Regions from separate parts of the Marinobacter sp. JSM 1782161 genome, predicted to be linked through region 4. Evidence: predicted binding sites of a transcription regulator. Region 4 holds the regulator's gene; each other region holds the start of a gene.
What was found. The regulator FliA, encoded in region 4, starts transcription of late flagellar genes. The targets are predictions, from matches to a motif close to CTAAAGTTTNNNNNNNNNNNGCCGNTAA.

Region 1 (7,492 bases), 300 kb from region 4:
GGATCGGCCGTCGCCGCCGGCACCGCCGCTCCGTTCGCCGAGTGGCTGGGGTGGCCGTTTGCCCTGTCGGTGTGGAGCGCGCTGGGGCTCATCGCCGCCGTAGTCTGGCGCCGCTCCACACGCCACCTTGCCCCCTCTCCCGCGCCGCAGCGGTTTGCCCTGCCCGTACGCTCGCGCCGCGCCTGGTTCCTGCTGCTGTTTTTCGGCATCGGCACCTCGGCCTACACCCTGGTGCTGGCCTGGCTGCCGCCGTTCTACACGCAACTGGGTCACAGCCCCGCTTTCAGCGGCCTGCTGCTGGGCGTGCTGACGCTCATCGAAGTCGGCGCCGGCCTGTCGCTGTCCGTGGTCCTGCCACGCTTTCCGGATCGCCGCCAGTTGCTGTTCACCGTACTCGCGCTCGGCGTCGCCGGATTCCTGGCCCTGATCGTCGCACCCAACGCGCTGGTCTGGCCGGCGATCGTGGCGCTGGGGCTGTCGATCGGCACGATGTTCCCGCTGGCGCTGATCGTCACCATGGAGCATCTCGACGACGAACGCGCGGCGGGCGCGCTGATGGGCTTCGTGCAGGGCGGCGGCTACATTCTGGCAAGCCTGATGCCGCTGGTGGCGGGCATGATCCGCCAGGAGACAGCGGACCTGACCAATGCCTGGCTGATCATGCTGGTGGGCACCGGCGTCCAGATGGCCATGGTGCCGTTTATCCTGCCGGGGGACCGACTGGTGCCGGGAAGCTGGCGCCTGGCGCGAGCCGGGGCCTGACGCGAAGGCGACGCCCACTTCACGCCCGCCGCACCGGCGCGAAGTGGGTCAATCGGGTTTAGGCGGGGTCGTTCAGACCTTGTAGCGGCTCACCTGCTCCGACATTTCCGCCGCCAACGCCTTCAGCCGCTGGGTGGTCTCGCCGGCGCGGCGGGTGCCCTGGGCGGTCTGTTCGGTGATCGTCACGATCTGGTGGACGTTCTGGTTGATGGTTTCCGACACGCTGGTCTGCTCTTCCGCCGCGCTGGCGATCTGCGTGTTCATGTCGGTGATGGTGCGCACCGCCGTGCCGATCTTCTGCAGCGCCTCGCTCACCTGGCGGGTCTCCGCCACCGTCGCTTCGCTGCGTTCGCTGATGGAGCCGATCAGTTCCACCGCGTTTCCGGCGCCGTACTGGAGGCGCTCAATGGTGCCCTGAATCTGCTGGGTGCTCTCCTGGGTGCGGCTGGCCAGCGTCCGCACTTCGTCCGCCACCACCGCAAAGCCGCGCCCGGCCTCACCGGCCCGGGCCGCCTCGATGGCCGCGTTCAACGCCAGCAGGTTGGTCTGGTCGGCGATCTCGCGGATCACTTCCAGCACCGTGTCGATGCTGCGGGAATCCTCACCCAGCTTCTCGATCACCTGCACGCCCTGCTGCACCTGTTCGGACAGACCGCTGATCACGCCGGTGGCCTGATGCACCAGACCCTGCGCATCGCTGACTTCGGCGTGGGCATGATCCGCCGCGGTGGAAGCCTCGCTGGCGTTGCCGGCCACTTCCTGGGCGGCGGCGGTCATCTCGTTCATCGCCGTGGCGACCTGGTCGCTCTCCGAAGTCTGGCGCTCAACCCCCTGTTCCGCTTCGCTCATCACCTCGTTGAGTTCGTTGGTGGCGTCGTTCAGCGTGCGCGTGGAGGACAGCACCCGCTCCACCAGTTCGTGCACCTGATCGGCGAAACTGTTGAACGCCACGGCCAGTTGCCCCAGCTCGTGGTTGCCGTCCACGTCCAGCCGGCGGGTCAGGTCGCCGTCGCCGCTGGCGATGCCGTTCATGGCGGTCACCGCGTTCTTGAGCGGCTTGATGATGCTACGCACCACCACCAGCGCGAGCAGCACGATGATCACCAGCGCCACCACGGACGTGGTCACCGACCCGATCACCGCGTCGGCCAGGGACTCGTCCACGTCACTGGCCAGGGCCGCCTTCTGCTTCTCCAGGCCGTCGATCCAGAAGCCGGTGCCGATCAGCACATTCCACTCGGGCAGCATCTCCGCGTAGGCCAGCTTGGGTTCGGGGTCACCCGTCCCGGTGTTTTCCCACTCGTAGGACACGAAATCGCCGCCGGACCGGGCCGCCTTGACCAGCTCGCGCACCAGGTACTTGCCGTTGGGATCCTGGAAATCCCACAGGCTCTTGCCTTCCAGCGACGGATTCGCGCCGTGGGCCACGGTCATGCCGTCGGTATCGAACACAAAGAAATAGCCCATGCTGCCGGCGTCATCGAAACGCAGCTGACGCAGGATCGCCATGGCTTTCTCGCGCACCTCGGGGTCGTCCGCCGAACCGGGCTGATCATAAAGGTGGGCGATGGAGGACCGCGCCAGTTGCAGGTAATTCTGCAACTCCTGGCGCTTGGTCGCCATCATGGCATCGGAAAAGCCGGAGACGGCCTCGTCGCCAATGCCCTGCGCCTGCTTGAGGTTGTAGGTGCTGAGCAGTGCGGTGAGCACAATCACCGGCACCAGGGCCAGCAAAAGAACGCGCGTCTGGATGGTCAGGTTCTTCATGGCAATCCTGTTTTGGGTCGCTCGTACAGCCGGGTTCGTCCTTAACGAGGCCTGGAACAGAGTGGATGTTGCGACGGGCTATCCTGCCTGCCCATACGGAGGGTAACGGCCGCGTTGGGGAAGGCTGTAGGGGGAAATTGTTTGGGTTTTGTTTCCGGGGGCATCGACATCAGGCGAGCCACCGGAGGGTGGTCAGGTTCACCAGCGGCACAAGAGTAGAAAGCCAGTCCCGGCGTGGCCTGCCCCAACCCGACCCCGTCTTTCAGCGAAACCGGACTTGACCCGGCGCAAGGTTCGCGGAGACACTTTCAGCTAACACGTGTACGCTGAAATTAATTCACAGTCCGTTGAGCACTTTTGAGCACTTGCCCCAGGGGGACGGAACGTCATGAAGACCGACGCCTTTGCCAATCTGGTTGCCGCGATGATCCATTACCTCCGGTCCGCGGGGATCAGCACCAGCCTTTTAAGCCGCTACACCGAGACGACACCAGAGCAGTTGGACAGCCCGACCATGGCGCTCTCACCCTCCCAGTTGCAGCGACTCTGGCAACTGGTCCAATCGCGTGGGCTGCCGTCGCTGACCTTCAGCCTCAAGGTCCGCCCGCTGATCGCCGAGGCGCTGGCACAGGGGCCGGTGCGGGCCGAAACCATCGCGTCACGGCTATACATGAGCCGGCACACGCTCTACAAGAAGCTCCGGCTGGAAAACCTGACCTTTGGCCGCCTGCTCGATGATGTGCGGCGCGAACAAGCGATCACCCTGCTGAAGGACGCGGATCGCCCGCTGGTTGACGTGGCGGAACGGCTGGGCTTCTCTGAACCCAGCGCATTCTGCCGCGCGTTCAAGCGCTGGATGGGCCTGTCGCCGGGCGCCTTCAGGCAGACCATCGCCTGAACACCAGGGACGCGTTGGTACCGCCAAACCCAAAGCTGTTGCTCATCACCAGCGGCAACTCCCGGTCTGCGACCGCTTCCCGCACCAGCGGATAGCCCTCCGCCCGTGGGTCCAGGGTTTCTATGTTGGCCGACGGTGTCACGAAATCCTGTTGCTGCATCAGCAGGCTGTAGATGGCCTCGTGTACGCCGGCAGCGCCCAGTGCATGGCCGCTGAGGGGCTTGGTGGCCCCCAGCATGGGCATGTCCTCACCGAAGACCTCGCGAATGGCTTCCAGCTCCGTGATATCGCCGGCCGGCGTGCTGGTGCCGTGGGTGTTGATGTAGGCCACCGGCTCATCGATACCGGCCAGAGCCTGCCGCATACAGCGGACGGCGCCCTTCCCCGACGGCGCGACCATATCGGCGCCATCCGAGGTCGCCCCGAACCCGACGACTTCGCCCAGTATCGTCGCCCCGCGCGCCTCGGCGTGCTCCAGCGCCTCCAGCACCAGCACGCCGCCACCGCCGGAAATCACGAAACCGTCGCGCTCCGCGTCGTAGGTGCGGGATGCCCGCCCGGGCGTGTCGTTGTAGCGTGTCGAGAGCGCGCCCATGGCGTCGAACAGCAGGCTCAGGCTCCAGTGGATGTCCTCGCCACCGCCGGCGAACATCACATCCTGACACCCCATGGCGATCAAGTCCCGCGCGTGGCCGATGCAGTGCGCACTGGTGGCACAGGCGGACGTGATGCCGTAGTTCACCCCGGTAATCCCGAACGCCGTCGCCAACGAGGCGTTGATCGAACTCCCCATGGTACGCGGCACGCGATAGGGGCCGACCCGACGCAGGCCCCGATCACGGTGCGTGTCGATCGCCGACATCAGCTCCACGGTGGAGGCGCCACCGGTGCCCATGACCACACCGGTCTTTTCGTCCTGGATAGCGGCGGGCGAGAGCTGCGCCTGCTCGATGGCTTCCGCCATGGCGAGGTAGGTGTAACCCGCGGCCGGGCACATGAAGCGCAGGTGGCGACGGTCAATCTCCTCGGCCAGATCCAGGTCGATCTGCCCGCACACCTGGCTGCGCAACCCGGCATCGCGCGCCTGCTCACTGAAGCCAATGCCCGGCGTGACGCTTTTCAGGGAATCCAGGACCTGTTCCCGATTGCGCCCCAGGCTCGACACAATGCCCATTCCTGTCACGACAACCCGTCTCATATCGACCTCCTAGAATGCATCGGTGTTGGTGAACAGCCCGACCCGCAGGTCCCGGGCGGTGTAGATCTCCCGGCCATCCACGGACAGACTGCCGTCGGCGATGGCCATGGTCAGCTTGCGGCGGATGACGCGTTTGATATCCAGCCGGTAGGTCACCCGCTCGTTGTGGGGCAGCACCTGGCCGAAGAAACGGATCTCGCCGGCCCCCAACGCGCGGCCCTTGCCCTCGCCGCCGCTCCAGCCCAGAAAGAAACCGATCAACTGCCACAGGGCGTCCAGCCCCAGGCAGCCGGGCATCACCGGGTCGTCGACGAAATGGCAGCGGAAAAACCAGAGATCGGGCCGGATATCCAGCTCCGCCTCCAGACTGCCCTGCCCGTAAGCACCGTCGTTGGCATCGATGTGCGTGATGCGATCAAGCATCAGCATCTCGTCAATCGGCAGACGCACCTCGCCGGGAAACAAACGGCCCTGACCGCAGGCCTCCAGGGCCTGACGATCAAATTGCTTGGCTTCGATCATGGAACACCTCCGCTTTGCGCCGATACCGGACCGGCGCACCATTGAATGAGGTCTTCCACACTAGCCAATGCCCGGCTCAAACCCGTTGACCCGTCGTTGACGATCCTTGACCGAAAGGGGGCTAAGAGGTCGTTAGGTTGGGGCTATTGGAGGCCTTGTTTGGTCGAGAGTTGGCTTGTTGTGACGTTCTGGGTGTTGGAGCGAACGCTTTATCCTGGGAAGGATGAACCCTGAAAGACGGTCCGGGATTCGTTGGCGACTCCCGCTTTATAGGATCCGGCTATTCAGGAACAACTGGGATTTTTCCGGTTTTCTTCCATACTACTTAAATAGTCGAACGAACCCGCCGCAGTATAGAAGCCAGGCTGAGCTGAGCAGCCTACTGGAAAGGCCTTAAAGACTGCAGTTCGCCCTCCAAGTCGCTCGGAAAAACGCCTGAACGAACGCTGATCCGGACATGGGGAGGAGGCTCACCATGAGATCACAACGGCGGATTTACGCTGGGGTGGTGGGATTGAAGGCTTCTCTTTATGCCCTCCTGTTTCTGCTCTGTTCCATGAGCCCGGCCAGCGTCCAAGCCCTCGGCGATGACACCTTCACCCTCAGCGTCGGGGGGTCGATATCCCGATTTGATTCGGACATCACCGTCAACGGTGAAACCCGGGACAACAACGCCAGTATCGATATCGAGAACGATCTCGGTCAGGAAGACGACGTCGACTTTGTCTCTGTCAGGGCGTTGTGGCGATTCGCCGAACGGCATCGCCTGAGCGTGGAATACAGTCCGTTTTCCCGGGAAAGTAGCACCGTTCTGGATCGCGATTTCGAGTTCGAGGATACCGTCATCAATGCCGGCGCCAACGTGACGACGGATAGCCGTTTCTACATCTACGACGTCAACTACATCTACAGCCTGTATAAATCACAGAGCATGGAGGTCGGGGTTTCCGCGGGCGTCTACTGGGTGGATCTGGACTTCGACGTACAAGCCAGCGGCGTCATTAGCGACTCGGACGGGAGCGCCGAATTCCAGAATAACTACAGGGATAGCGTCAGTAGCGACATGCCATTGCCCCTATTCGGCCTTTATTTCGATCATGAGTTCGCCCCCGGATGGCAGCTCCGCGCAGCCGGTCGGTATTTTGAAGCGGATATCGACGACTACGATGGCCGCATTACCAGCATGCTCGTCGGTGTCGAATACAACGTCTGGAAGCCTCTGTCCATCGGCGTTTCCGCAACGCATTTCGACCTGGATGTGGGCGCCGACAAGGACCGCTTCCGGGGTGAATTCGGCTGGCGTTACTCAGGAGGGCAGCTTTACCTGAAGACTCAGTTTTGAAGGAGCGCCGGCCGATAGCGGGCGTGACTAAACCCATCGATTGAACGCCGACCGATACTTGGTCAGATGCCACACCATGAAGCCCCCAAGCACCGTTCCGAGCGGCACGCCCAAACACAGGAACAAAGAAACCGGATACGCCAGCCAGCGCCCCCACCTCGTACGCCGGTAGACACCACAAGACACGACCACCAGCAAGAATGGTACCCAGGCGTCACGCGAGCGATCCAGTGGCGTGCCCATGAACTCGGCATTGAGTAGTGCGGCTATGAGTATGGAGCCAAACAGTGCGATGTAGAAAAGAGAGATGGTTCGGGTTAAACCTGCGTCCATGAGAATCTACTTTAATCTAAAAATAAATCTGTCCCGGTATATTTTCCTGACCTTTTTCTACAGCCTCAACGTTCGCGCAATGCGCTAATTTGGAGCGCCAGCGGAAAATTAGTCCTGATTGACGCGTTTGTTATAGTCTGTCTCACAACGGAGGTAAGACTCTAATGTAGTAGATAAGGAAATCATCTGCGCCAAGTGACATCCGATGCCATTGCTTCTTAGAAGTAACTCGACATTGAACATCAAATCGCTTGCCAACCTGCTTTTCAGTGATATTTATTACTGCTTTCTGGCCGTTGGGCACATCATGACTAAAGCCCTTAGCAGACGCCCAAGATATATCGTACTCCTCTGGAGAGAAACTGGGATCGACTTCGATTTCAAGGCTTAACGTGTCACCTGGCCTCAGATCAAACTGAGATTCATTAGAAAGGTTCTTTATGATTCCGCCATCATGAACATTACCAAACTGATCTCTGTGATATACATTTCCGTAGGAATCTATAAGCTTTAATATGAGAGGGACATTATAATCTTCAGACATGTTTTGCTTTCTATAAAACTCTTTAATCGATTCGATGACATCATTGGTATAACAAACAACTTGCTCTGACTGCCGTTGACTTATGGGGTTTGCATGCGCCAATCTATTCCTTGGATCTACGAGTCG
Region 2 (7,492 bases), on a different contig from region 4:
CTTCATTGTTTTCTCCTGAGAGTCATTGGACTTGTTGTCTTCTCAAGTTGGTGGACACGCTTGGCATCGTTGTGCTTGTTCGGCGTCCTACAGGCCAATACTTGATCTAACCCAAACTGAATTCAATGAGGTAGTCTTAACGAGAAGATAAGCTGAGCTTAACTGATCCATACGTGATCCCCGAAGCATCTGCGCATCAGCAATTTGTCGGGAGGGGCGTCGGTTGCAGGGTGGGCGATGCTGGCGTATGGCCGCCGGAGTCGAGCCTGGGAGCGGCGGTGAGCCCCGGCCTTGCGGAAAGGCCGGGGTGCGGGATTGGAGAGGGCATGTCTGGCGGTTGCTGGCGGAACCGGTCTTACTCGGTTTCGTCGGACGCTTCTTCCACCTGCGGCGGCGGGAAGCCGCCCAATTCCTTCCAGCGATTGACGATGCCGCAGAACAGGTCGGCGGTTTTCTCCGCGTCGTAGGCCGCGGAGTGCGCTTCGCGATTGCTGAACGGGATGCCGGCGAGTTTGCAGGCCTTCGCCAGCACCGTGTGCCCGTACGCCAGGCCCGCCAGGGTGGCGGTGTCGAACGTGGAGAAGGGGTGGAACGGGTTGCGCTTGATGCCGCAGCGGTCGGACGCGGCGAACAGGAAGTTGTGGTCGAAGGTGGCGTTGTGGCCGACCAGCACCGCGCGCTTGCACTCGTTGCGCTTCACCGCCTTGCGGATCGGGCCGAAAACGTCGCTCAGGGCATCGCGCTCGTGCACTGCGTCGCGCTCCGGATCCCAGGGGTCGATGCCAGTGAAATCCAGGGCCGACTGTTCCAGGTTGGCGTTGTCGAACGGATGCACCGAGTAGGCGATCGTTTCGCCGCGCTGCAGCCAGCCGTCATCGTCGATTTCAATCAGGACCGCAGCCACCTCCAGCAGGGCGTCCGTGTCGGCATTGAATCCGCCGGTTTCCACATCCACGACGACAGGCAGAAAGCCGCGAAAACGGGCGGCCATGGGGGAGGTTGGTTTGTCTTCCTCGATCACTGAGTACCCTTACTGTTAATGACTTGATTCGGTTGCGGCCCGCCGGTATCAGGCCTGCAGGCGCCAGCGGATCTGCTCGCCCGCCCGCAGCGGTGTGATACGACCGCTGCCCAGCGGCAGACTCTCAGCCTGGGTCCAGGGCTCGCGCACCAGGGTGATGGTGTCCGTGTTGCGCAGCAGGCCGTAGAAGTCCGGGCCGTTGAAGCTGGCGAAGGCTTCCAGGTTGTCGAGCGCGCCCAGGTCGTCGAAGGCTTCGGCGTAGAGTTCGATTGCCGCCGGCGCGGAGAAGCAGCCGGCGCAGCCGCAGGCGCTTTCCTTGCGGCTGGTGTCGTGGGGCGCGGAATCGGTGCCCAGGAAGAAACGGCGATCGCCGCCAACCACCACGTCCTGCAGGGCCTGCTGGTGGCGCTGGCGTTTGAGGATGGGCAGGCAATACAGGTGCGGGCGCATGCCGCCGACCAGCATGTGGTTGCGGTTGTAGAGCAGGTGCTGCGGGGTGATGGTGGCGGCCAGGTTGCGCTCGCTTTCCAGCACGAACTGGGCGGAATCCTCGGTGGTGATGTGTTCGAGCACCACCTTCAGGTCCGGGAAGCGCTCCCGGGTCGGCGCCAGCACACGCTCGAGAAAAACCTTCTCGCGATCGAAGATGTCGATGTCGCTGTCGGTGACCTCGCCGTGCACCAGCAACAGCATGCCGCACTCGCTCATGGCTTCCAGCACCGCATCGATGTTGCGGATATCGGTCACGCCGGAGGATGAATTGGTGGTGGCGCCGGCCGGGTAGAGCTTGGCGGCGATCACACCCGCCTCGCGCGCCTGGCGGATGTCCTCGGCGGTGGTTTGCTCGGTCAGGTAGAGGGTCATCAGCGGGTCGAAATCCGCGCCCTCGGGCAGCACGGCCATGATGCGCTGACGATAGGCTAGGGCGTCACTGGCGTTGACCACCGGTGGCACCAGGTTGGGCATGATGATCGCCCGCCGGAAGCAGCGCGCCGTGGCCGGAACGACATCGGCCAATACCTCGCCATCGCGTACGTGCAGGTGCCAGTCATCGGGGCGGGTCAGCGTCAGGGTCGTGGTCATGGGCGTCAATCTTCCAATCCGGTGAACAGAATTTGCTGCGGAGTATACCAGACCCGGCGTTTGGATGGACGGCCGGGAAATTTCCGGCGAACGGCTAAAGCTTCGCGCCGGGCGGCCGATAGGTGAAGAGTCAACGCAACTTTTTCACGCAGTCACCACGGGTTATCGGCGATGCGACGTTCTCTGCGCCCCCTGCTGGTCGTTCCTTTACTGGCGTTCCCCCTGACGGGGACCGAAGCGGCCAGTTACGGCGCCGGCATCGAAAACAGCCAATGGTATCTGGCCTCCTCGGTTTTCAGCTGTTCGCTGACCCATGAGGTGCCCGGGTACGGTCGAGCGGTGTTCCAGCATCGGGCCGGCGATGAGCTGCGCTTTTACCTGGAGTCGGACATCCGCCTGATGAAAGTGGGCGCCGGTTACCTAAACGTCGAAGCGCCGAGTTGGCGGCCCGGCGTCGCGCCGACGCGTCTGGGGCGGGTACAGGTGACCACCGAGCAGCGTTCGGTGGAAGTCGATACGCCGCGGGCGATGGCCATGGTTCACGGTCTGCTCAAGGGCATGGCGCCGACGGTGACCAGCGAAGCCCGCTACTCCAGCGAGCCGGTCCGGGTCCAGCTGTCGAACATCAACTTCGCCGGCACTTACCAGGACTACCAGATCTGCGTCGCCGGGCTGCTCCCGGTGAACTTCGACCAGATCAAGCGCTCGCGGATTCACTTCAAGCTCGACAGTGCCCGGCTCAGCGATGCCGATCTGGATCGCCTCGACCTGATCGTCCAGTTCATTCACGCCGACAACAGCATTGCGCGGATCTTCGTGGATGGCCACACCGATCGCAGCGGCACCCGCATCCACAACCGCACCCTGTCCGAGAACCGCGCCAATGCGGTGGCGGAGTATCTCAAGGCCAATGGCATCGCGGCCGACAAGATCGTCACCCGTTACCACGGCGAGCGCTACCCGGCCTCCGGTAACCCGGCCGACAACCGCCGCACCACGGTTCGCCTGGAGCGAGAGGGCGAGCGCCGCTCGTTGCAGCAGGCCGAGGCGGACATCGACCCTCGCAGCAACGGCTGACCATGCCCGTCCGGGCAACCATTTGCACGCTGCAATTGGAAGCGCGGCGGCGCTGCCGTACAATATGCGCCTTCATTCTGAATCGGTCGCACCGGTGCTGACACGCCGGGGCGTCGTTCATCCATTGTAGGAACGGCTGGCGAACCGCCTCGGGGCGGCCGCTGGTGTTCCTATTCTGATCGAGTCGGAGCATGGACATGTCAAATATCAATAAGGTGGTGCTGGCCTATTCCGGTGGCCTGGACACGTCGGTCATCGTGCGCTGGCTCCAGGACACCTACAACTGTGAAGTCGTAACCTTCACAGCGGACCTGGGGCAGGGCGAGGAAGTCGAGCCGGCACGAGCCAAGGCCGAAGCGTTGGGCGTCAAGGAAATCTACATCGAGGACCTGCGCGAAGAGTTCGTGCGCGATTTCGTGTTCCCGATGTTCCGCGCCAACACCATCTACGAAGGTGAGTACCTGCTGGGCACGTCCATCGCCCGACCGCTGATTTCCAAGCGCCTGATCGACATTGCCAACGAGACCGGCGCCGACGCCATCTCCCACGGTGCGACCGGCAAGGGCAACGACCAGGTCCGTTTCGAACTGGGCGCCTACGCCCTGAAGCCGGGCGTTCATGTGATCGCCCCCTGGCGCGAGTGGGACCTGAACTCCCGCGAGAAGTTGCTGGCCTACTGCGAAGAGCGCAACATCCCGGTCGAGAAGAAGAAGGGCAAGTCCCCTTACTCCATGGACGCCAACCTGCTGCACATCTCCTATGAAGGCATGGTGCTGGAAGATCCGTGGGCCGAGGCGGAAGAGGAAATGTGGCGCTGGAGCGTGGCTCCCGAGCAGGCGCCGGACCAGCCGACCTACATCGAGCTGACCTACGAGAAGGGCGACATCGTCGCCATCGACGGCGAGCGTCTGAAGCCGCACGAAGTGCTGAGCCACCTGAACAAGGTGGGCGGCGACAACGGCATCGGCCGCATCGACATCGTCGAGAACCGCTATGTGGGCATGAAGTCCCGCGGCTGCTACGAAACCCCGGGCGGCACCATCATGCTGCGTGGCCACCGCGCCATCGAGTCCATCACCCTGGACCGCGAAGTCGCGCACCTGAAAGACAGCATCATGCCGCGCTACGCTGAGGTCATCTACAACGGTTACTGGTGGTCACCGGAGCGTGAGGCGCTGCAGGCCCTGATCGACCAGACCCAGAGCTACGTCAACGGTACCGTGCGTCTGAAGCTCTACAAGGGCAACGTCGAAGTGGTCGGCCGCAAGTCCGACGATTCCCTGTTCGACGAGAAGATCGCCACCTTCGAGGAAGACCAGGGTGCCTACGATCAGAAAGACGCGGAAGGCTTCATCAAGCTGAACGCCCTGCGTCTGCGGATTGCGGCCAGCAAAGGTCGCAAGCTGAGCTGATCCTGCCAGGAGGCCGCCGCCCGGCGGTCTCCTGTTCTTCTTTTCCCGCCCAGTTCTTCCATAACCTGTTGCCCCCTGAATCCGGATCTGCCACTGCTTACCGACCCGCGCCGGGAGCGGTTTTCATCGTCTTCTGGCCGTGCGGAAAAGTCCTCGTTTAAAAGGTGAATTGTGACTCAGTTTTTGCTGGGAGGGGCCGTTGCCTTCTGCTAGATTGGTTGATGAGTCGTTTTTCGACTCTTTCTCATTTCCAACAATTCCAATAAGACGGAAAAACAACCATGAAGCATTTCAAAAAGGGATCGGGCGCTGCCCGACGGACGCCGTGGCGTGCCCTCGGAGTGGCTGTTGCCGGAAGTATCCTGCTTGGCGGGTGTTTTGACGGGGATGGTGGTTCCGGGGATGACGCCTCAGCGGATCCGCTCACACCGTCTGACGGCCAGTTGACTGCTGATATTCGCCGCACGACGAACGGCGTCCCCCATATAAAGGCCGACGACCTGTCTTCGGCGGCATTCGGCGCCGGCTATGCGCAGGCCCAGGACAACATCTGCCTGCTGGCTGAAGCCATCGTCAAGGCGCGCAGTGAGCGGGCCAAGTACTTTGGGCCCGGTGCCGGCAGCATCAACATCATCACAGACTTTTCCTACAAGGCGCAGGACATCCTGTCCGGCGCCGAGGCCGACTACGACAGCTTGTCCGATGAGAGTCGGGCCATGATCGACGGCTTCACCGCGGGCTATAACAAATACGTGGCGGAGACGCCGGGCTCGGACTTGCCTGCTGAATGTCGGGACCAGCCATGGGTCAAGGTGATCGAGCCGACCGATCTGCTCGCCCACTATCGGATTGTGGGGCAGTACGCCAGTGGGGCGCTGTTTGCGACCGGGGCGGTTTATATCGCGGTACCGCCGGGCGAGTCGCCCAACCCGGTTCCCGTGGCCAGCGCGACGAGTGAGAAGAGGCTGGAACCAGGCTTGGTAACCGAGGATGCGCGTCTGCTGGCCTCGAAACGCACCAACTTTAATGAGACCGGTCTGGCGAGTAATGCCTGGGGTATTGGCGGTGATATGACGGAGCAGGGCCGCGGCGCGTTGCTGGCCAATCCGCACTTTCCTTATACCGGCCACCGACGCCTCTACCAGATGCAGATGACCGTTCCAGGTTATCTGAATATCAATGGCGCCGGGCTTCTGGGCACGGCCATTCCACTGATCAACTTCAACGAGAACCTGGCCTGGTCCCACACAGTAACCACAAGCCGGCGCTTCACGTTCTACGAACTCACTCTGAAAACTGGCGACAATCTTACCTATATCAAGGACGGCGAGGAAAAGCCGATCACCTCGAAGACCTTCCAGATTGAGGTGGCTAACGGCACGGCATCACCGACGGTGTTGGAGCGGACGTTCTATTTCTCCGAGTACGGCCCGATGGTGTCGGCGAACGCCGCCACCGGTGGAGGGCTACCGGTCTGGGGTGACCCCAACTCACAGGGTACGACCGTCGCCTACACCTACCGGGATGCCAATGCGAACACCAGTGGCCTGCTGGATACGTGGCTGCAAATGAGCCGGGCATCGAATCTGACGGAATTCCAGGACGTCTTCCGCAACTGCGGCTCCACGTTGTGGACCAACTCCACCTACGCGGACGATCAGGGCAACGCCTTCTACATCGACAGCAGTTCGGTGCCGAACCTGTCACCGGCCGCATTGTCGACCATTGACTTCAAACGTCGCTTCAGCGCGTCCTACAACACGCTGTTCGAGAACGGCCTGACGCTGCTGGATGGCAGCACCTCCCGCGATGACTGGGTGGAAGGTGATTGCAACGGGCTTGTGCCGTATGAAAATAAGCCCAAGCTGTTGCGTTCGGATTGGGTACAGAACTCGAACAGCAGCTACTGGGCGACGAACCCGGATGCGTTCCTGACGGACTACTCACCGCTATTCGGTGCTGAAGATAGCGTGATCAACCCGCGCACTCGCCTGGGCATCAAGATGCTCCAGAACCCGCTCGACACGGGGTTGGATGCCAATACGCCAGCGCCGGCGGGGCAGGATGGCAAGTTCAGCGCCCAGGATCTGATCGGCGTGATCTGGAACAACCGGGCCTGGTACGCGGAAGAGTTTCTTGAAGAACTGCGTGACCGCTGTGACCTGATCGGTTCCGGTGATGTGACGGTGGACGATGCGCTGTTGCCCGCCACGCCAAATCTCGATCCGCCGGGCACGGGCGTTCGTAGCGTCGCCGATGGCTGTACCGCACTCCAGAACTGGAACGGCACCTACGAACTGGACAGCACCGGTGCCCACACTTTCCGGGCCTTCGTAGATATTTACCTGCGGAACTTCCCGGACGACCTGCAAACGGAGTTCGACGCCGACGATCCGGTCTACACACCGGCTGATCCGTCAACCGACAATCGTGGTCTGGCTGACGACGCCATGCTGAAGTCGTTGGCTGCGGCGCTGGTTGTTCTGGACGATGCCGGTATTGCTTACGACGCGCCCCTGGGTGACGTTCAGTACTTCCAGCCATCCGGTGGGGTACCGCCAGGCGGCGATGCGTCGGGCGTAGTCACCCAAAGTGTCCGGATTCCCTGGCACGGCGGGGACGGTAACGTGGAAGGCGCCTTCAACGCCATTGGTGTTGTGGATTCCAGCTTCGCCGAGGACACGATTATTCCGCGCTATAACACGCCGGAGTACGAAGCCGCCGATGGTAGCCGGGTAGCCGGCGGAATCTCCAGCAACAGCGGCGAAGGCTGGAAGATTTCCCGGGGGACCAGTTGGCACTTCGGTCTGGAGTTTACCGACAACGGCCCAGAGGCCTACGGTCTGGTGAGCTACTCGGAATCGTCCGACGCCAATTCTCCGTACTTTACGGACCAGAG
Region 3 (7,492 bases), on a different contig from region 4:
GGTAACCGTCGCCGCCGTTATTGCCGGCGCCGCACAACACCAGTACCGAGCGGGCCATCGGCCAATGCCGGACCAACTGGCGAAAGGCGCTGCGGGCCGCACGCTGCATCAGGTCGTAACCGGGCACCCCGTGCTCATCGATGGCACAGCGATCCAGAGCCTGTACACCATCCGCAGCGTAGAGTCTGTCTGGTAAACTGGCGGTAGCCGTCGCGCTCATGGGCCTATTTCCTTGGGTCGTCAATGCGGCCGCCGGGATTCCTGTGCGCCCCGGGACAGAATCCGGTTGAAGTCATCGGGCCAGATGACTGTTAAGCATAGCAAAACGATTCAAAAGGTCATAACTTAATCAATGTTAACCGAAAGCCTCGACAGCCTCGCCCGGCAAATACATGACTGGGCGAACGAACTCGGCTTCCAGGCCGTGGGCATCACCCACCCGGAAACCGGCGAGCATGGCGCGCACCTGCAGCGCTGGCTGGCGGCGGGGCGCCACGGCGAAATGAGCTATATGGCCGACCATGGCCGCAAGCGCTATACCCCCGCGGAGCTGGTACCGGGCACCGCCCGGGTGATTTCCCTGCGCATGGACTACCTGCCGTCACCGGACAGCCCCGCCCGGATCCTGAAGAATCCGGAAAAGGCCTATCTGTCCCGCTACACCCTCGGGCGCGACTACCACAAGCTGATTCGCAAACGCCTGGCGCAACTCGCCAAGCGTATCGACGACGCCCTGGAAGGTCACCAGCATCGCGCCTTCGTCGACAGCGCCCCGGTACTGGAACGCGCTCTGGCACAGCGCGCGGGTCTGGGCTGGATCGGCAAGAACACGATGCTGATCAATCCCAAGGCGGGCTCGTTTTTCTTTCTTGGCGAGATCTTTACCAGCGCGCCCCTGCCGGTGGACCCACCGTTTGCGACCGAACACTGCGGCAGCTGCTCCGCCTGCCTCCAGGTCTGCCCTACGGACGCCTTCGTCGGCCCGCACCAACTGGATGCCCGACGCTGCATCAGCTATCTGACGATCGAGCTGAAAGGATCCATCCCGGAAGAACTGCGCCCGCTGATGGGCAACCGCGTATTCGGCTGCGACGACTGCCAACTGGTCTGCCCCTGGAACAAGTTCAGCAAGCCCAGCGACAAGGACGACTTCCAGCCCCGACACCACCTGGACAACAGCGAGCTGGCAGAACTGTTCCTGTGGACCGAGGCGGATTTCCTCAAGCGCACCGAAGGCTCGGCCATCCGCCGCACGGGCTACGAGGGCTGGCTGCGCAACCTGGCGGTGGGGCTGGGCAACGCCCCGTCAACCATTCCGGTGATCGAGGCGCTGAAACACAGGGCCAACCATCCCTCGGAACTGGTTCGGGAGCATGTGCACTGGGCGCTCAGGCGGCATGGGGTTGCTGACTTAGGCGCCGCTGACGTCGATTACGGTTCCAGACGGAAGAACTGTTCACGATAATGCCGCAGCTCGTCAATGGAGTCGCGGATGTCATCCAGGGCCAGGTGAGTCCCCTTCTTTTTCACCCCCGCCAGGACGTCCGGACGCCAGCGGCGGGCCAGCTCCTTGATGGTGCTCACGTCCAGGTTGCGGTAGTGGAAAAAAGCCTCCAGGGCCGGCATGTAGCGCACCAGGAAGCGGCGGTCCTGGCCGATGCTGTTGCCGCACAGGGGGGATTGACCCGCTTCGAGGTGCTGCTCAAGGAAATCAATCGTCTGGCGCTCGGCGTCCGCCTCCGACAGATCGCTTTCCTTGACCCGCTGGGTCAGACCGCTTTCGCCGTGCGTCCGCGTGCACCACTCATCCATGCTGTCGAGCAGGCTGTCCGGCTGGTTAATGGCCAGCACCGGTCCCTCGGCGATCGTATTGAGGTCGGAATCGGTCACGATGGTGGCGATTTCGATGATCCGTTCCTGATCCGGGTCGAGCCCGGTCATTTCCAGATCGATCCATACCAGTCGATCGGCTGCGGCCATGATGGTTACTCCTGCAGATTTGGGTAATACGGTGTGATTGCCGGGCGCTGGCCCCGTATAATCGGCGCCAACCAGGCTGCCAATGATGGCACATTTAGCCGGACAGGCAGAAACTCCAGCAGGCAAAGACACGACCCATGGCAAAACGTCGGCTCAACAAGCAGCAGAAATGGCGCATCGAGAAAATCCAGGAAGAGCGCGCCGCCCGCGCCTCACGAAGGGAACGGGACATTGACCGCAAACTGCAGTCGGGCGAGCTGGGGGACGAGCAAAGCGGGCTGATCATTGCCCACTTCGGCAAACAGATCGACGTGGAAGTGCTTGAAGGCGAGCAGCGCGGCGAGATCACCCGCTGCCACGTGCGCACCAATCTGGGCCCGCTGGTCACGGGCGACCGCGTGATCTGGCGCCCCGGTGCCGACGACCTGGGCGTTATCGTCGCGCTCCAGGACCGGGACAGCCTGCTGCAACGCCCTGACAAATTTGGCCAGCTCAAGCCCGTCGCCGCCAACATCGATCACATCATCCTGGTCATCGCGCCGGAACCGGAGCCGCACGACAACCTGGTCGACCGCTATCTGGTGGCGGCGGAGAACTGCGACATCACCCCCGTCCTGCTGCTCAACAAGACGGACCTGCTCAGCGACGACAATCGCTCGGCGATCAATGCCCTGCTGGAGCGCTATCGGGGACTGGGCTACCAGGTCGAGCAGACCTCGGTGCACCATGCCCCGGAAGAGGACTCCACCATTGAGCGTCTGCTGAAGGACCGAACCAGCGTGTTCGTCGGCCAGTCGGGCGTGGGAAAATCGTCCATCATTCGCCGTCTGCTGCAGGACAACAGCATTCGCGTGGGCGACGTGTCCGAAAGCACTGGCAAGGGCGTACACACCACGACCACCGCCCGCCTGTTTCACCTGGGCAACGGCGACCTGATCGACTCACCGGGCATCCGCGAGTTTGGTCTCTGGCATATGGATCCGGAGCACCTGGAGTACGGCTTCCGGGAAATCCGGCCGCTGATCGGCACCTGCCGCTTCCGCAACTGCCGGCATCAGGCCGAACCCGGCTGCGCCCTGCTGGAAGCCGAAGCCAGGGGCGACATCAGCCCGGAGCGTATGCAGAGCTTCCGCCGCATCTATACGGAAATGGAGAATTCGGACTGGCAGCAGCCCGGCTGACTACCAGTTCACCTCGTCGGGATCGGCCTCGGGCTGGGGATCGTACCAATCGCCTGACCTGAGCTGGTCCAGGGCCGCGTCGGACTCGGCCTCGGACGGCTCGGTCAGGTCGATGACCGGCTGCGCACCGGCACCGGAATCCGACTGCATTTCCTGCACCGTCTTGTTGTTGAGGACGATGATCGCGATGCGGCGATTGACCGGCGCCCGCGGGTTGTCCTTGTCGAACAGCACCGAATCGCTCAGCCCGACCACCCGACCGATCTGCCCGGAGCGCACACCGCCGGCCACCAGCGCGCGTCGGGCGGTATTGGCGCGATCTGCCGACAGCTCCCAGTTGGTGTAGCCGGGACGACCCACAAACGGTGTGGCGTCCGTGTGACCGGTGATGCTGAGCTTGTTCTGGACCTGGCCCAGCGGCTTGGCCAGTTCGAACAGGATATCCTGCGAGTAGTACTTCAGGCGCGCACTGCCACTGTCGAACATGGGACGCTGGGAGCGGTCGACGATCTGGATTCGCAGCCCTTCGTCGGTGATATCGATCAGCAGCTGATCCTTGAACTTCTGCAGGGTCTCGCTGCTCTCGATCTGCTCCTGGAGATCCTGGAAGAGCTCCTGCATCTGGCGCTGCTCCAGGGTATCCGCCAACTCCTCGATGGTCTGGTCTTCCAGACGAACCTCGGAGTCGGCGACATCGGCCGTGGACGCATCAACCACAGACGCACTGCCGCCCAGATCGATGGGGTTGCGACTGGCCGCCTCGGTGAAACCCACCGGATCCTTGAAGTAGCCGGAAATCGCCTGCTTCTCTTCCGGCGTTGCAGTCATGGTGAGCCACATCACCATGAAGAAGGCCATCATGGCCGTCGCGAAGTCGGCAAAGGCTACCTTCCAGGAGCCACCGTGATGGCCGCCGGAAACCTTCTTGACCCGTTTGACGATGATCGGCTGTTCTTCCACGGCGAACCTCAGTAACCAGCCAGCGGCTTACTTGGAGCGGACATGATCGTTGAGCTCCTGGAACTCCGGCCGCTTGTCACTGGGCAGCGCCTTGCGGCCAAACTCGATGGCCATCTGCGGGGCCTGTCCGGCGACCGTCGCCAGGATGGCGGATTTGGCGCATTCGTAGGCGCGCAGTTCGTATTGGGCCTGGTGTTCCATAGCGGTGGAGGTGGGCCCGACAAAGCCATAGCCCATCCAGATCCCCAGGAAGGTACCGACGAGCGCCGCGGCCACCTTTTGACCGATCATCTCCGGCGGACCGCCCAGCAGACTCATGGTGATCACGATCCCCAGCACGGCCGCCACGATCCCCAGCCCTGGCAGGGCGTCCGCCACCTTGGCGACGGCGTGGGACGGCTCGTGCAGCTCATGCTCGCGATTGTCCAGCTCCTTGTCCATCAACCCTTCGAGTTCGTGGGGCGCCATGTTGCCGGAGCTGATGATGCGCATGTAGTCGGTAATGAAATTCAGCAGTTTCTTCGACTTCATCACCGCCGGATAGCTGGTGAAGATCTGGCTTTCACCGGGATTATCGATGTCTTCCTCGATGGCCATTACGCCCTGCTTGCGCGACTTGTCGAACAGGTCGTAGAGCAGACTGAGCAGATCCAGGTAGAAGGCCTTGTTGAAGGGCGAACCGGTCAGCAACCGCAGCATCCCGGAAATCGTTTCCTTGATGGTGTGCATCGGGTTGGAAATGATGAAGGCGCCGATGGCCGCGCCGAAGATGATCAGCACTTCGAGCGGCTGCCACAGGGCCATCAGCTGCCCCTTGGACAGCACAAAACCGCCCAGCACACTGGCCGCGACTATGATTGCACCGAGGATTAATGCCATTTGCTGCTAACTGCCTCTATTTCTAGCCTGCCCGCCCGGCCCGATAGCCGGTACTGCCGGGATTCAGCCCCTGGCACGCGGATACGATTTGACGGGAAAGGTGAACGCTGGCCCCGCTGACACCGGTCGTGCCCTGGCGCCTGTTGAGGAGCCCCCGGAATGTCGAAAAAGATTCCGGAGCCATTCCAGCACTTTCCTGCATATCGGCACGAACGGCGCCAGCTTGAGCGTCCGTTGGACCGGAAATTTTTCAGAATCATAGCAAGAGCCGGCATTGAGCGCGAAAAATGCGCCCCTGCACAACCCGGTCTATCCTCCCCCCGCGACTCGTCGCCAATCTGTTAAGATGCCGCATCACTGACCAACGATACGGACTGCGAGAGCAACCATGCCCGACCTGCCCCTGGTGATTGAAACAGACACCCTGGCGTCACTGATCGATAACGAGGAGGACATCCTCATCATCGACCTGTGCCATCCGGAGCGCTACGCCAGCGGCCACATTCCGGGTGCGGTCTATGTGCACCCCCAGGAAACGCTGCTGGGCTACCCGCCGGCGCCGGGCAAGCTGCCCACGGTGGAAGCCCTGCAGGAGCTGACCGCCCGGATCGGCCTGACGCCCGACAAACCCGTGGTGGTGTACGACGACGAAGGCGGTGGCTGGGCCGGTCGTTTTATCTGGCTGCTGGACTGCATCGGTCACGAGCACGCGAGCTACCTGAACGGTGGCTGGCTGGCCTGGCAGGCGGAGGAGCGGGAGCTGACCACCGACGTACCGGATCCGCAGCCTGGCCACTACCCGATCATCATCCGCCCGGAACCAACGGCCACGCTGGACGAAGTGCTCAAGGGACTCGACTCCCCGGACCAGGTCATCTGGGACGCGCGCTCGCCCGGGGAATACTACGGTCAGCGCATCGCCGCCGCCAAGGCGGGACACATACCGGGCGCCCACAACCTGGAGTGGACCCAGTTGATGGACACCACCCGGGAGTTGCGACTCAAGCCCGATGCCGAACTGCGTGAACTGCTGGAACAGCACGGCTTCAAGCCATCCCGAACACTGATCACTCACTGCCAGACCCACCACCGGTCCGGCCTGACTTACCTGGTTGCCAAATACCTCGGTTACCCGAAGGTCCGCGCCTACGCCGGATCCTGGGCCGAATGGGGCAACCACCCCGATACTCCCGTGGAGACGTAATCCCGATGCAAGAAAAGCTCTTTGTCATGAGCCAGTACCTGGCGCCCCAGCTCGGCCTGTCCCGGCTGGCCGGACGCCTGGCAGACAACGACCGGGTTCCGGCACTCAAGGACCGGGTCGTGCGCTGGTTCATCGAGCGCTATGGCGTGGACATGTCCGAGGCGGTCGATGCCGACCCAGCCGCCTACGCCAGCTTCAATGACTTCTTTACCCGCGCGCTCAAGCCCGGCCTGCGCCCGGTTGATGACGATGCGAAAGTGATGACCAGCCCGGTGGACGGCGCCATCAGCCAACTGGGCACGATCGCCGACGGGCGTGTATTCCAGGCCAAGGGACAGACCTTCAGCCTGAACGAGCTGCTCGGCGGCGATGCCGAGCGCGCCGCCCCGTTCGAGGACGGCCAGTTTGCCACCATCTATCTGGCTCCCAAGGATTACCACCGCATCCACATGCCGCTGGCAGGCACGCTGCGGGAAATGGTGTACGTGCCCGGCCGCCTGTTCTCGGTCAACCCGGTCACCGCCGCCAACGTGCCCAACCTGTTCGCCCGCAACGAGCGCGTGGCGGCGATTTTCGATACCGAATGGGGGCCGATGGCGATGGTGCTGGTGGGCGCCATGATTGTTGGCAGCGTGGAAACCACCTGGGCGGGCGTCGTCGCGCCCGGCACCGGCAAGGTCAGCAGCGTGGACTATTCGGCGGAAGAGCCGATCCGATTCGAAAAGGGCGAGGAAATGGGCCGTTTCCGCCTGGGCTCAACCGTCGTCCTGCTGATGCCCAAAAACAGCATGAGCTGGTCGGATAACCTGCAGGCCGAAACCGTCCTGCGTATGGGACGCCCCATCGGCCAGCGCGACGACTGATCAGGCGGGCGACTCAGGCCCGCTCGATCGGAAACGCCAGCACATCACTGATATCGCGGGTCCCCAGGGCCCGCATCAGCAGACGATCCAGCCCCAACGCGACCCCGGCACAATCCGGCATACCCGCCGCCAGCGCCTCCAGCAGCGCTTCATCCAGAGCCATCTCCGGCTTGCCATGTTGCCGGCGCAAGGCGTTGTCCGCCTCGAAACGCCGGCGCTGCTCGTCGGCGTCGGTCAGTTCCCAATAGCCGTTACACAATTCAAGGCCATCCAGGTAAAGCTCGAAACGATGCGCCACCCGATGACCGTCCACGTCCCGCACCCGCGCCAGGGCCGCCTGACTGGCCGGATAATCGTGAATGAACACCGCCGGCACGCTTTCCAGTGCAGGTTCCACCTGGTGCGTCATGATCACATCGAGGCAG
Region 4 (7,492 bases):
ATCGCCGAGGCCATCGTCAACGTCCAGCCCAAGACCCAGGACGCTCGCGTGCTGACCACGGCGGCCCGGCAATCGCTGCGGCGAATGATCGTCCAGAGCATCTGCGGCGGCGATCACGAAATCCCGGTGATCACCCTGGATCCGGAGTTGGAACAGATGTTGCTAAAGTCCATGCAGCAGAGTCAACAATCCGGCGGTCAGGACGATATCGGCCTGGTGCTCGAACCCAACATGGTCGAGCGACTGCAGCGTTCCCTGCGCGACGCCGCCCAGCGTCAGGAGATGATGGGCAAACCGGCGATCCTGCTGGTGTCCGGGCCGTTGAGGCCGGTCATGGCCCGTTTTGTCAGCTATGGCGTAGAGCGCTTGCACGTCCTGTCCTATCAGGAAGTGCCGGATAACAAACAGATCACGATTGTGGCATCGGTGGGCCAGCAGTAAGGCAAGGCCGGCCCGCAGAGCAGGGCGTCGCTGACGGCGGCGCCGACGGAGGAAAGTCATCATGAAGGTAAAACGGTTTTTTGCGCCAACCATGGCCGAAGCGCTGAAGATGGTTCGCCTGGAAATGGGCGAGGACGCGGTCATCCTGTCCAACCGACGGGTGGATGGCGGTGTCGAAATCGTGACGGCCCTTGATTATGACGAGAATCTGGCGCGCCAGCGTTTGGGCAATGCCGCGGTGGATGCCACCAACGGCGCGCGCCTGGCCGAAATGCAGGCGGAACAGCATCGCCGCCTGGAGGAAGAACTCGGCCGTTCCCGCGACCGCATTCGTGAAATCCGCGAAAAGCGCCAGCCGCGCGAGCCGGACGTATTCGCCGAGGTAGCGGAAAATGCCGAGCCCCAGAGCGAGGCGCCGGATACCACGCAGGCGGCTCTGGAAGCCATGCGTGCCGAAATTCATTCGCTGCGGGACATGGTCAACGAGCGTCGTGAGCGGACTCCAGGCAAAGCCCAGCCCGCGGAACCGGCCGTCGCCAGCCAGCAGCGTCTGGCGGAGCGCCTGGAGGAGTTTGGTCTGTCCAGCCAGCTGGCCGGGTCACTGGCCCGTAACCAGGGCCACTGCCGCCTTGAAGAAGGCTGGAAGAAGGCGCTGCGGACCCTCGCCGCGGGGGTTCGGACCCAGGATAAGGAGATTGTCGAGCAGGGCGGTATCGTCGCGTTGGTCGGCCCCACCGGCTCCGGCAAGACCACAACCATCGGCAAGATGGCGGCGCGCTATGTGCTTGAGCATGGTCCGGATTCCCTGGCGCTGGTCACCACCGACCGCTACCGGGTGGCGGCCCATGAGCAGCTGTTCGTCTTCGGCCGCATCCTCAATGTGCCGGTACGCGTGGTCGACGAGAGCCATTCCCTCGACCGGATTCTGGACGACCTGTCCGACAAGCGTCTGGTACTGATCGACACCGCGGGCCTGACCCACGCCGATCGCGGCCACCAGGAGCAGCTGGAAGAGCTGGCGTCGAGCGATCACCCGGTCAAGCCCTACCTCGTGCTGTCGGCCACCAGTCAGCCGCGGATCATGAAATCCACGTGGCATTGCTATAAGATGGCGAATCCTGCCGGGTGTATCATGACCAAGCTGGATGAAGCCCTGACGCTCGGCGAGGTACTCGGGTTCGCCATGGAAACCGGACTTCGGGTGGCCTACTACACCGATGGCCAGCGCATTCCCGAAGACATCCATCCCGCGCAGTCCGCACCGCTGGTCCGCCTGGGTGTGGAACGCCTGCGCCAGATGCGGGAGACGTCCATGGTCGCAGCGGGTGCCTGAATACGGGAAGGTTGCCGGAGCCGCCGATCGTTCTGGAGCCGTCCATACACAGAGCCGGTCGGAACCGGCCGAGAGAATCACAACCTGTCGTGAGAGACTGTACCCGGCATGAGTAGACCAAACCCGGTTCAGGTGATCGCCGTATCCGGCGGCAAAGGTGGCGTTGGCAAGAGCAACGTTTCGGTCAATCTGGCCATTGCCCTGGCTCAGATGGGGCGTCGTGTGGTGGTCCTGGACGCTGATCTGGGACTGGCCAACATCGACGTGCTGCTGGGCATCACCGCCCAGCACAACCTGTCCGACGTGCTGAACGGTCAGTGCGACCTGCGCGACGTCCTGGTGGACGGGCCGGGCGGCATCAAGATCGTTCCGGCGTCCTCCGGCACCCAGCGCATGACTCAACTGACGCCGATGGAACACGCCGGACTGATCAACGCGTTCAGTGAACTGGGGGACCAGATCGACGTGCTCATCGTGGACACCGCGGCTGGCATCTCCGAATCCGTGGTCAGCTTCCTGCGAGCGTCCCAGGAGCTGCTGCTGGTGGTCTGCGACGAGCCCACCTCCATCACTGACGCCTACGCCCTGATCAAGCTGATGAACCGTGATTACGGCACTAACCGTTTCCGCATCCTGGCCAACCAGGTACGCAACGACCAGGAAGGCAAGCACCTGTTCGGCAAGTTGACCCGGGTGACCGAGAGATTCCTGGATGTTGCACTACAATATGAGGGCATCGTCCCGTTCGACGAAGCGGTCAAGAAAGCGGTACAACGTCAGCGTGCAGTGCTCGAAGCCTATCCCCGCGCCAAGGCGTCGCTGGCCATCAAGGCCCTGGCCCAGAAAGTCGACAACTGGCCATTGCCGTCGTCGCCGCGGGGGCACCTGGAATTTTTCGTAGAGCGTCTGGTTGACGCCTGATGCAGTACGCCGGCCGACAGGGCAGGTGGTATGGCGGTCAAACGGGCTGTTTGGGTAATCCGGATTGATGACGTTGGCAAAAGGCCTTGGAATCTACCAACAAAGCAGTGAGCGGAGTGCGGCCCGGCAACTGGTCGAGGATCACGCGCCGCTGGTGAAGAAGATCGCGCTGCACATGATGGCGCGGCTGCCCGCCTCTGTGCAGTTGGAAGACCTGATGCAGGCCGGCATGATCGGCCTGCTGGAGGCCGCGCAAAAATACGAAGCCAATAAAGGCGCTTCCTTCGAAACCTACGCCGGTATCCGTATCCGTGGCGCGATCGTTGACGAGATCCGCCGGGGTGACTGGGTGCCGCGCTCCGTCCATCGCAACACCCGTCGCATCGCGCAGGCCATCAAGGCCGTCGAGGCCCGTACCGGCGAGGAAGCCAGGGATGCGGACGTCGCCGCCGAGCTGGAAATGACGCTCAACGAATACCACGCCTGCCTCGCCGATTCGAGCGGAGGACGACTTTTTAGTCTCGATGAGCTAAATGAATCCGGCGAGGTGCCGATAGACAATGAAGATGCGGTATCTGACGCCCCCTATGCGGAGTTGTCCGAAGCCGGTTTCCGGCACAGTCTGGCCCAGGCCATCGATGGGCTGCCGGAGCGCGAAAAGCTGGTCCTGAGTCTGTATTACCAGGAAGAGCTTAACCTCAAGGAAATCGGCGCGGTCATCGGCGTCAGCGAGAGTCGCGTCAGCCAGATCCACAGTCAGGCGGCACTGCGTCTGAAAGCGCGCCTGAGCGACTGGCAATCGAGCTGATTCGACACTAGAGAACGGTACAAACTGTAGTTTTTGGTAACGGGTGCTTTACAGCGTCCGTGGACTGGACAGAATAGGCGGTGCCTTTTGATCCCGCCGGCACGGTGTGGCCGGTCAGAAGGAGGCGGGCCGGCACGATTGGTATCCCGGGTTGTAACGATTGGAGGTCCCATTGGACAAGAACATGAAAATTCTGATCGTGGATGATTTCTCCACGATGCGGCGCATCATCAAGAACCTGCTGCGCGACCTCGGTTTCACCAATACCGACGAGGCCGACGACGGCAACACAGCGCTGCCCATGCTCAAGAGCGGCAAGTACGACTTCCTCGTCACCGACTGGAACATGCCGGGCATGTCCGGCTTCGAGCTGTTGCAGGCCTGTCGTGCCGACGACATGCTTAAGGACCTGCCCATCCTGATGGTCACAGCCGAAGCCAAGCGCGACCAGATCGTGGCCGCCGCCCAGGCCGGCGTCAATGGCTACGTGGTGAAACCGTTCACGGCAGCGGTCCTCAAGGAAAAGATTGAGAAGATCTTCGAACGCATCCAGTCCTGAATATCAGAGCGCCAATCATGGGCAATCCAAAAGACGACAATGCGGGGAAGCTCGACCCTGAAGTCACCGAAAAGCTGAAGCAGCAGGCGACTGACCTCAAGGCGCAGGTGGATGCCGGGGATTACGCGGCGGCGATGCGTCTGATCAACGAGCTCAACGACGTGCGGGACCAGAGCCTGTACCACGAGGTTGGCCGTTTGACGCGCAGCCTCCACGAAGCGATTCGCAATTTCCAGATCGATCCGCAGAACGCCGAACAGCGCGAAGCGCTGTCCAAGATGACCGATGCCTCGGACCGGCTGGCCTACGTTGTGGAAATGACCGGCAGCGCCGCCAACCGCACCATGGACCTGGTCGAGGAGGCCATGCCCAAGGCCAGCGCCATGCGCGAGGAAGCCCTGGCACTGCGCGACGACTGGAAAAAACTGCGTCGTCGCGAAATCGGTGCCGGTGAATTCCGCGAACTGTACCACCGCATCGATCGTTTCTTCGACCAGACCGCGAACGACACGGAAATCCTGTACTCACACCTGTCGGAAATACTTCTGGCGCAGGACTTCCAGGATCTGACCGGGCAGGTCATCCAGAAGGTCACCGCCCTGGTCAAGGAAGTGGAGGAGCACCTCCTGAGCCTGGTGGTCATGGCCAGCCATGTTGACCAGATTACCGGCACCGTCCATGAACTGGGCGAAGAACCGGCCCGGGCGATCGAGAAAGGGGAAGGTCCGCAGATGCACGCCGACGAGCGTGAGGATGTCGTATCCGGCCAGGATGATGTCGATGACCTCCTGTCCAGCCTTGGTTTTTAAGTGAGGACATTGCATGGCGTTAGATGCTGACGAAGAGATTCTCCAGGATTTCCTGATCGAGGCTGGAGAAATTCTCGAAAAACTGTCGGAGCAGTTGGTCGACCTGGAGCAGCAGCCGGATAACAGCGACCTGCTGAATGCCATTTTCCGCGGTTTCCATACCGTCAAGGGCGGCGCCGGCTTCCTCCAGTTGGAGGCGCTCGTCAACTGCTGCCATTCCGCCGAGAATGTCTTCGACACCCTGCGCAACCACAAGCGCCAGGTGACGTCCGATCTGATGGACGTGGTGCTCGAAGCGCTGGATAACGTCAACGCCATGTTCGACCAGGTGCGCAACCGGGAAGAGCCAACGCCGGCCGACCCTGCGTTGATCGCAGCCCTCGACGCGCTGGCCGAGCCGGAAGGTGCGGCGCCCAAAACCGCCGAGCCGGCGGTGGAGGACCGTCAGCCAGCCCCAACTGAAAGCGATCCCGCCGGTGGCGCCGACCAGGGCGACATCACCGACGACGAGTTCGAACAGTTGCTCGACGCCCTGGAGGGTGAGAAGAGCGAGTCCGGCGACGCCGACCAGGACGACGAGATCTCCGACGACGAATTCGAGAATCTGCTGGACGAGCTGCACGGCAAGGGCAAGCACGGCGGCACGCCGGCGGATGCCGCCAAGAGCAACGAAAGCGCCGCGGCCGCCGACGACGAGATCTCCGACGACGAATTCGAAAATCTGCTCGACGAGCTGCACGGTAAGGGCCAGTTCAAGGGCGCCGCCGGTGCCAGCCCCGACGTGCCGGCCGGCAAGGCGCCGGAGGCCGCTGCCGGCGGTGACGACAAGATCACCGACGACGAGTTTGAGAGCCTGCTGGACGAGCTCCACGGCAAGGGCAAGGGCCCGGCCACCGGCCCGGCGCAGAAGCCCGCCGCTGCCAGCACTCAGGGTGCAGGCGACAACAAGCCAGCGGCTGACGACAAGAAAGCACCGGCCTCGCCGGCGGTACCCCAGCGCGACGCCCAGCCGACGGCCGAGGCCTCGGTGCGGGTTGATACCAAGCGCCTGGACGACATCATGAACATGGTGGGCGAGCTGGTGCTGGTGCGGAACCGCCTGCAACGCCTGGGCGACCAGAGCGAGAACACCGAGATGCACAAGGCCGTGTCCAACCTGGATGTGGTCACGGCGGATCTGCAGTCGGCGGTGATGGCCACCCGCATGCAGCCGATCAAGAAAGTCTTCGGTCGCTTCCCGCGGGTGGTGCGCGACCTGGCCCGAAGCCTCAAGAAGGAAATCGACCTCGTAATGCACGGCGAGGACACCGACCTGGACAAGAACCTGGTCGAGGCGCTGGCGGACCCGTTGGTGCACCTGGTGCGCAACTCCGTCGACCACGGCATTGAAGCGCCGGATGTGCGTGAGAATGCCGGCAAACCGCGCAAGGGCAAGGTGACCCTGTCCGCCGAGCAGGAAGGCGACCACATCCTGCTGGTGATCGAGGACGACGGCGCCGGCATGGATCCCGACAAGCTGCGCCAGAAAGCGGTGGAGAAGGGCATCTACGAACAGGAAGCCGCCGACCGTCTGACCAACAGCGAATGCTACAACCTGATCTTCGCACCGGGCTTTTCCACCAAGGACCAGATTTCCGACGTGTCCGGCCGCGGCGTCGGGATGGACGTGGTCAAGACCAAGATCAGCCAGCTCAACGGCACCATCGGTATCGAGTCGGAGCTGGGTAAGGGGTCGCGGATCATTATCAAGGTGCCGCTGACCCTGGCCATCATGCCCACGCTGATGATCATGCTGGGAGATCAGTCGTTCGCCTTGCCACTGGTCAACGTGGTGGAGATCTTCCACCTGGATCTGACCAAGAAAAACATCGTCGATGGCCGCGAATGCATCGTGGTGCGGGACAAGGTGTTCCCGCTCTATAAGATCAAGAACTGGCTGGTTCACGGCGCTGCCGGCGAACCCGAGCCGGAGAACGCACACGTGGTGATCGTGGCCATGGGCACCCGGCAGGTGGGCTTTGTGGTCGACCAGTTGATCGGCCAGGAAGAGGTGGTGATCAAGCCGCTCGGTCGCATGCTGCACGGCACACCCGGCATGGCCGGAGCCACCATCACCGGGGACGGTCGGATCGCCCTGATTATCGATGTGCCCAGCTTGCTGCAGCATTACGGATAACAGGGAGGCGCGCATGTCGGTATCCGTCCTGGTGGTCGACGATTCCGGATTCTTCCGGAAACGGCTGACCGAGATCCTCAACGCCTCCGGCAACATTCGCGTGGTGGGCACCGCCACCAACGGTCGCGAGGCCGTGGAACAGGCGGAGAAGCTGCGTCCTGACGTCATCACCATGGACTACGAGATGCCGATCATGGACGGCATCACCGCGGTCCGCGAAATCATGAAGCGCCGGCCGGTGCCGGTGCTGATGTTCTCGTCCCTGACCTACGAGGGCGCCCGGGTCACCCTGGACGCGCTGGAGGCCGGCGCGGTCGACTTCCTGCCCAAGAATTTCGAGGAGATCGCGCGGGATAACAGCGAGCTGCAGCGCATCCTGCGCGAACGCATCCTCGACGTGGCTCGCAGTCGACCCGGCTCCCGGCCGGCGCCGGTGGCGCCGTCG

Region 1: the regulator FliA is predicted to act here: its motif matches at 2,632-2,659, upstream of GQB00_RS14535 (methyl-accepting chemotaxis protein).
Region 2: the regulator FliA is predicted to act here: its motif matches at 2,199-2,226, upstream of GQB00_RS01090 (flagellar protein MotY).
Region 3: the regulator FliA is predicted to act here: its motif matches at 5,201-5,228, upstream of motA (flagellar motor stator protein MotA).

The regions. Positions count from the first base shown of each region.
Region 1 is NZ_WSSA01000003.1:375,520-383,011, forward strand. Features, by position in the region: gene GQB00_RS14530 (MFS transporter) at 1-762, shown strand, start outside; gene GQB00_RS14535 (methyl-accepting chemotaxis protein) at 835-2,529, opposite strand; gene GQB00_RS22100 (helix-turn-helix transcriptional regulator) at 2,918-3,427, shown strand; gene fabB (beta-ketoacyl-ACP synthase I) at 3,408-4,625, opposite strand; gene fabA (bifunctional 3-hydroxydecanoyl-ACP dehydratase/trans-2-decenoyl-ACP isomerase) at 4,635-5,147, opposite strand; gene GQB00_RS14555 (porin family protein) at 5,623-6,489, shown strand; gene GQB00_RS14560 (hypothetical protein) at 6,965-7,492, opposite strand, start outside.
Region 2 is NZ_WSSA01000002.1:243,368-250,859, forward strand. Features, by position in the region: gene GQB00_RS01075 (TRAP transporter substrate-binding protein) at 1-6, opposite strand, end outside; gene rnt (ribonuclease T) at 356-991, opposite strand; gene pyrC (dihydroorotase) at 1,070-2,104, opposite strand; gene GQB00_RS01090 (flagellar protein MotY) at 2,276-3,181, shown strand; gene GQB00_RS01095 (argininosuccinate synthase) at 3,379-4,593, shown strand; gene GQB00_RS01100 (penicillin acylase family protein) at 4,875-7,492, shown strand, end outside.
Region 3 is NZ_WSSA01000002.1:1,243,447-1,250,938, forward strand. Features, by position in the region: gene GQB00_RS05490 (NAD(P)H-hydrate dehydratase) at 1-220, opposite strand, end outside; gene queG (tRNA epoxyqueuosine(34) reductase QueG) at 353-1,465, shown strand; gene orn (oligoribonuclease) at 1,432-1,980, opposite strand; gene rsgA (small ribosomal subunit biogenesis GTPase RsgA) at 2,118-3,161, shown strand; gene motB (flagellar motor protein MotB) at 3,162-4,121, opposite strand; gene motA (flagellar motor stator protein MotA) at 4,149-5,000, opposite strand; gene GQB00_RS05520 (sulfurtransferase) at 5,389-6,204, shown strand; gene asd (archaetidylserine decarboxylase) at 6,210-7,067, shown strand; gene epmA (EF-P lysine aminoacylase EpmA) at 7,081-7,492, opposite strand, start outside.
Region 4 is NZ_WSSA01000003.1:72,168-79,659, reverse strand. Features, by position in the region: gene flhA (flagellar biosynthesis protein FlhA) at 1-441, shown strand, start outside; gene flhF (flagellar biosynthesis protein FlhF) at 503-1,774, shown strand; gene GQB00_RS13065 (MinD/ParA family protein) at 1,883-2,695, shown strand; gene GQB00_RS13060 (RNA polymerase sigma factor FliA) at 2,763-3,503, shown strand; gene cheY (chemotaxis response regulator CheY) at 3,676-4,062, shown strand; gene GQB00_RS13050 (protein phosphatase CheZ) at 4,080-4,871, shown strand; gene GQB00_RS13045 (chemotaxis protein CheA) at 4,885-7,047, shown strand; gene GQB00_RS13040 (protein-glutamate methylesterase/protein-glutamine glutaminase) at 7,061-7,492, shown strand, end outside.